Regions from separate parts of the Sporosarcina sp. GTC18466 genome, predicted to be linked through region 1. Evidence: a T-box and tRNA genes for the amino acid it is inferred to sense, from the RefSeq annotation. Region 1 holds a T-box; the other holds one or more tRNA genes.
What was found. The T-box of region 1 lies ahead of serS (serine--tRNA ligase). A T-box ahead of a tRNA ligase gene usually reads a tRNA of that ligase, here a tRNA-Ser.
Positions count from the first base shown of each region.

Region 1 (3,417 bases):
GCAGGCAAAAGTGGCGGAGGCGGCAGGTGCAGTGGCAGTCATGGCACTTGAACGTGTACCTTCTGATATTAGGGCGGCAGGCGGAGTGGCGCGGATGGCAGATCCCCGTATTGTGGAAGAGGTGCAGAAAGCCGTTTCGATCCCTGTTATGGCGAAAGTGCGGATTGGACATATTTCTGAAGCTCGTGTTCTTGAAGCGATGGGGGTCGACTATATCGATGAAAGTGAAGTGCTGACTCCTGCCGATGAGGAATTCCATCTATTGAAAAGCGATTATAAAGTGCCTTTTGTCTGCGGTGCTCGTGATCTTGGCGAAGCGGCGCGTCGTCTTGGTGAAGGTGCGAGGATGCTCCGGACGAAGGGAGAGCCGGGGACAGGCAATATCGTGGAAGCAGTCCGTCACCTGCGCAAAGTGAATGCGCAAGTGAATCAGATCATCCACATGAATCCGGATGAATTGATGGTAGCGGCAAGAGACTTGGCAGCGCCGTACGAGATTTTGCTTGCGATCCGTGAGGCGGGTCGTCTTCCGGTGACGAACTATGCGGCAGGCGGCGTTGCGACACCTGCTGACGCGGCACTCATGATGGAACTCGGTGCGGACGGCGTCTTCGTCGGTTCGGGCATCTTCAAATCAGATAATCCAGAACGATTCGCACGGGCGATTGTCCTCGCGACGGAGGATTTCCAGAACTACGATCTGATCGGTGACCTGTCGAAAGATATCGGCACGCCGATGAAAGGGATTGAAATCGGGAAGCTTGCGGAAAGTGAATTGATGGCAGTGCGCGGCGTCTGAACGGCATTCGATAAACCAGGGCGGAGATCTACCGTCTTGGTTTTTTGAACTCTTCCTGTTTTGCTGACCGTATAAAAGACAGAGGGAAGGAGGAGTACCTCATCCTGGCGTCACGTTCATCACGTTTGTCCCTGTCGGTATGGCCACGTTTATTTTTTGGTGCAATACGCCAAAAAGAAGGCAATTTCCATGCCGACTCAAGCGATCATCGCATTCATCCCTTGGGTTTCCTCTTGGGCTCGTGACATTCCTGGCGCCGCGTGAGATGATGATGTCCGGAAACCGACGAGGAGCCGATGTTTTCAGAGGACGCCATCTCTTACTAAAATAGGCGGTGCTGTGGGTGCTATACTAGTGACATGGATCCTGATTGCAAGCATCATTCAGGCAATACGATAGATAAGGGGATGTCTTTTTGGTGGAAATGCTGAAGGTGTTTGATGAAGAGTACCGGTATGTATGCAATGAAACACGGGACAATATCCATAAGGAAGGCCTCTGGCATGAAACGTTCCATTGCTGGCTCGTGGATCAGGAGCATGTGTATGTCCAGAAACGCAGTGTTGTCAAAAAAGACTTTCCAAGTATGTTCGACATTACAGCAGCGGGACATCTCATGGCGGATGAAGAAATGATGGACGGCATCCGGGAAGTGGAAGAGGAACTTGGCATACAGGTCGACCTGCCAAAAATCAGTTCAAAAGGATTCATTCGCGATTCCATCCATCTTCCATATTTTACAGACAATGAATTTGCGAATGTCTTTCTGTATCAATCCGCATGGCAGCCGGACGACTTTACACTGCAGGCGGAAGAGGTGGAGAGCATCCACGCCATACGAACCGAAGAACTGATCGCTTTATTCAGGGGAGAAGCCACAGATATTTCTTGCAGGGATGTGAAGATGGGCCGGATCACTGCGGTGAAGCTGTCTGACTTTGTTCCACATGAAACAGGTTACTTTGCGTTCATAGCAGACATATTGGAAGAGGGAACCGGATGACCCTTGCCAAAAGGATTCGCTTGTAGTACAGTAAGTGTACATTTAGTCCATATCGAAAGACGATGATGGGAAGCAGTAGCAAACCAGTCTTTTCAAGAGAGCCGGCGGGTGGTGCGAGCCGGTAAAGACAGTTGCGAATCCGTCCCTGAGGAGCACGGCTGAACGCCAGTAAGCTGTGCCGGTCACGGAACCGTTATTTCCGAGAGTGGATCGGCATGTTGCCGGTCAATTTGGGTGGCAACGCGGGTAGTTCTCGTCCCTTTTATAGGGGATGGAGGGCTTTTTTTATTGCCTGAAACCCATCATCGTCAACGAAAAAAGAGGAGGAACCATAATGCTGGATATTAAATTGCTCCGCGCGAATTTCGATGAAGTGAAGGAGAAGCTTTCGAAGCGCGGCGAGGATCTCAATGATCTCGACTTGTTCGTCGGCCTGGATGAAAAACGCCGGGAGCTGATTGCGAAAGTGGAAGTGCTGAAGGCGGAGCGGAATGAAGTTTCGCAAAAAGTTGCGGAGATGAAACGCAACAAGGAGAACGCGGATGATGTGATAGCCCGCATGCGCGAGGTTGGCGACGAGATCAAGAAGCTGGATGAGGAGCTTCATCAGGTGGAAGAGGATTTGAACTATGTGCTGATGCGCATACCGAACATTCCGCATGAGAGCGTGCCCGTCGGAGAAAGCGAAGACGACAACGTGGAAGTCCGTACATGGGGCGAGATTCCTGAATTCGGATTCGAAGCAAAGCCGCACTGGGAAATCGGAACGGATCTTGGCCTGCTTGACTTTGAAAGAGCGGCAAAAGTGACGGGCAGCCGCTTTGTCTTCTATAAAGGGCTCGGGGCACGCCTTGAACGGGCATTGATCAGCTTCATGCTGGACCTTCATGCGGACGAGCATGGCTACCAGGAGATGCTGCCGCCGTATCTGGTCAACCGTACCAGCCTGACAGGAACAGGTCAGCTTCCGAAGTTCGAAGAGGACGCATTCCTCATCGAGAAGGAAGATTACTTCCTGATCCCGACATCTGAAGTGCCGGTGACAAATTATTACCGCGACGAAATCCTCGACGGAGCGGACCTGCCGATCGCCTATACGGCGTACAGCACGAATTTCCGCTCCGAGGCAGGATCTGCAGGACGCGATACACGCGGCCTCATCCGCCAGCACCAGTTCAATAAAGTGGAGCTTGTGCGTTTCGTGAAGCCGGAGGAATCGTATGAGGAGCTTGAGAAATTGACGGGGCATGCGGAGAAAGTACTCCAGCTGCTTGGCTTGCCGTACCGCGTGTTGAAGATGTGCACAGCGGATCTCGGTTTCACGGCTGCGAAGAAATACGACATTGAAGTATGGATTCCGACGCAGGGGATGTACCGCGAGATATCGTCTTGCTCGAATTTCGAAGACTTCCAGGCGCGCCGGGCATCGATCCGTTTCCGCCGCGAGCAGGGAGCGAAGCCTGAATTCGTCCATACATTGAATGGCAGCGGACTTGCGGTCGGCCGGACGGTTGCTGCGCTTCTCGAGAATTATCAGCAAGAGGACGGTTCTGTCATCGTACCGGAAGTGCTTCGCCCGTACATGGGCGGCGTCGACGTCATCAAGTGATGCAAA
Region 1 is NZ_AP044037.1:1,992,803-1,996,219, reverse strand. Features, by position in the region: gene pdxS (pyridoxal 5'-phosphate synthase lyase subunit PdxS) at 1-799, shown strand, start outside; gene ACZ5FK_RS09700 (NUDIX hydrolase) at 1,224-1,802, shown strand; T-box leader at 1,856-2,066, shown strand; gene serS (serine--tRNA ligase) at 2,137-3,411, shown strand.

Region 2 (3,417 bases), 1.2 Mb from region 1:
AGCCGAAAATGCCGAGTGCGAGAAAGAGAAACACAGCATAGTAGCCGTAGTGAAAAAAGAATTCTTGAAATTGCAACATACACGTTCCCCATTTATTGTATATTCTAAAGATGTGACGTCAAGAAATGTTCCAATGGCCGACAGCTTCTCCTACGCGCACTTCGGTGCCTGGCTGTAAAGAGGGATGGAATCCTTTGTGTCCCTCGACAAACAGGATGACGGTAGAGCCGAAAGAAAAGAAACCGAACTCCTCGCCTTTCTTGCATTCCTTAGAGGAATCACGGATTTGGATGCTATTGACGTTCAGCGCACCGACTTTGACGATGGCAATCTTTCCGTGATCCGTGTCCATTTCCGAAATTAGCCGCTGGTTCGTCGCAAACGGCCTGTCGCCAAGACGCTGTCCCAGGTCATTGACAGGAAATGATACGCCGCCAAGCGCATACCTTGTTATAAGAGTTCCGTCGATCGGATAGTGGAAATGGTGATAATGGCTCGGTGATAAATAAAAAATATAGTAGAAACCGCTTTTATAGGCCGATGCCACCTTTTCATCGCCGAGAATGTCGTTTATACTATAAAGATGATCTTTGATTAAAAATGATTGATCATCTTGGATTCTGCCGCATGCGCTCAGGCAGCCGTCCACAGGAGAGACGAGCGCATTCGGAGATGAATCGACGGGGCGGATGCCCTCTTTCAAGTTCCGTGTGAAGTAGGCTTGCAGGCTTTCGTATGTTTCCAAGGGGTATTCTGCTTCCCCCTCATTAATACGATATGCTGACGCAAACGGACGTATCAGCGGTTTGCTTACTTTCGAGCCGGATATAAATTTGAGCAGTGAGGAAGAGACAGGATGGCCTGTCAGTTCCACGAAATATTTAAATAGAGTCCGTTTCATTGGATCGTCTCCTATGCGTATGAAATAAAAATTGAATAGTAGGAGGAACAAAAATGTTTTTATCAAGATACCTTGATTATACTAAAATCAAAGCCCAACTTGCTAATGCCATTACATTGATGAACCTTAGCCTTGGTGTCATCGCTATCATTCTTATAACAAAAGACCTCAGCCATATGAGCCTTGTCTTCATTTTCCTGGCAGCGCTGTTCGACCGGTTTGACGGGATGGTGGCGCGCCACTTCCACGCGGAATCCCTTTTCGGCAAGGAGCTCGATTCTTTGAGCGATTTGATCTCATTCGGTGTGGCTCCTGCGCTGCTGATCTATCATACCGACCTTTCCGCAATGCTGTGGGTCGGAATGGCAGCGACGATCTTCTTCATTATAACAGGTGCAGTGCGTCTTGCGCGTTATAATGTGAAGGAATTTGATGGAGCATTTGTCGGAGTGCCGATCACTGCGGCAGGTGTAATCCTTACGTTGAGCTATTTCCTCAGCCCGTATGTCGGTCCTGCGTTCTTCGTCTTTCTGATGGGGATCCTCGGTGTGCTGATGGTGAGCAACATCCGGATTGCAAAAGTGTAATTGGAAAGTGGAAGGCGCGCAGCAAGTTGCTGCGTGTCTTTTCTATGGTATGGAAGGAAGGATCAGGCCATAAAAAAATCTGTTTCCCTGTTTACAAGCTTTCCGATTTTGTGTATACTGTTTATTGTTCCATTACGGAGATGTACCCAAGAGGCTGAAGGGGACTGACTCGAAATCAGTTAGGGCGTTCACGCGCCGCGGGGGTTCAAATCCTCTCATCTCCGCCATACATAGAATATTTAAACGACAGTGCCAAAAGAAGTCCGCTTCTTCAGGCGCTGTCTTTTTATATACCACAATGCCGGTCCCTTTCAGTTTATCGATTCCCTTTCTTCTGGTATTCTAGTAGGTAGAAGAACGAGGACAAGGAGTGGTGGGAATGTCAGGACCTGCATTAAAACAATTGCAAGCGCACCGAGCCATCCATGATGGCGGACTATCAGGAGCTGTCGAGAAGACGGACCAGCTGATCGGATTCCTGGAGAAAGGGGACCGGGATCTAGCGGACCGGGCGGCAGATGCGTTAGTCGATTACTGGAAGACGCGCGTCATCAGCCATGCAGACGCAGAGGAGCAGGGGTTCTACCGGGAAGTCGAACAGGAGAATCCGGAGCTCCGGGATGCGGTCATCCAATTGACACGGGACCACGACCTGCTTCGGATCATTGTTGCAGATATCGAGGATCTTCGTGAGAAAGAGGGACTCAGTCCATCTGTTCTCCAGAAGTTCTATGCGTTGCTTGTCGTCAATGAAATCCATAGCCGGGATGAAGAACGGATGCTGTTGGAATGATAGGGAATTACGGACGTAAAGCGCCTTGGCGGGTGCTTTTTCCATGTGTAGAAGGGGGTGTGGACATTGGATGAGGCGCTGCAAGCCCTGAATACGTACTTTGGCTATCCCGGTTTCCGGACAGGTCAGGAGCAGGTGATCCGGAATGTGCTTGCCGGGAATGATACGCTTTGCGTCATGCCGACAGGAGGCGGGAAATCGATCTGCTATCAGGTGCCGGCTCTCGTCTCGGAAGGCACCGTCCTTGTCATATCCCCGCTGATCTCGTTGATGAAAGACCAAGTTGACGCTCTGTACCAGCTTGGAATTCCAGCTGCATACATCAACAGCACTTTGTCATCTGAAGAGTATTTCGGGATCATGGACAATGCGCTGGAAGGGAAATACCGGCTGCTCTATATTGCTCCTGAGCGGTTTGATTCCCCTTCATTTACCGAGCAGGTGGCCAAAATGGATATTTCCATGATTGCGATTGATGAAGCACACTGTATCTCTCAGTGGGGCCACGATTTTCGGCCGAGCTACCGGATGATCAACCGGGTCATTCCGTTATTTCAGAAACGGCCGGTCGTACTAGCGCTGACCGCGACGGCGACGCCTGCTGTACGTGATGATATTTGCAGCCAGCTCGACATTGATGAAGAGAACACGGTTATGACAGGATTTGAAAGAAGCAACCTGACCTTCTCGGTGATAAAGGGGCAGGACCGCGACCGATTCGTCAAAGACTATGTGATGAAAAACAAGGAAGAGGCAGGCATCATCTATGCGGCGACGCGGAAAGCGGTCGATCAGCTGCACCTGATGCTGAACCGATCGGGAATCAAGGCTGAGAAATATCATGCTGGCCTATCGGATGTGGAGCGGCAGACTGGGCAAGAACGGTTCCTGATGGACGAAGCGACAGTGATGGTCGCGACGAACGCTTTCGGGATGGGGATCGATAAAAGCAATATCAGGTATGTGATTCACTATCAGATGCCGAAGAACATGGAGAGCTACTATCAGGAAGCGGGTCGTGCCGGCCGTGACGGTCTCGATAGCGAATGTACATTGCTTTTCTCCTCGCAGGATGTCATTACCCAGCGGTTCCTGATCGATCAGTCGCAAGATGCGGGACGGATGCCGGCAGAACT
Region 2 is NZ_AP044037.1:829,263-832,679, reverse strand. Features, by position in the region: gene ACZ5FK_RS04210 (DedA family protein) at 1-79, opposite strand, end outside; gene asd (archaetidylserine decarboxylase) at 119-901, opposite strand; gene pssA (CDP-diacylglycerol--serine O-phosphatidyltransferase) at 955-1,488, shown strand; tRNA gene ACZ5FK_RS04195 (tRNA-Ser) at 1,625-1,715, shown strand; gene ACZ5FK_RS04190 (hemerythrin domain-containing protein) at 1,868-2,281, shown strand; gene recQ (DNA helicase RecQ) at 2,348-3,417, shown strand, end outside.
Region 2: it encodes a tRNA-Ser, which carries the amino acid that the T-box ahead of serS (serine--tRNA ligase) is inferred to sense. The anticodon was not compared.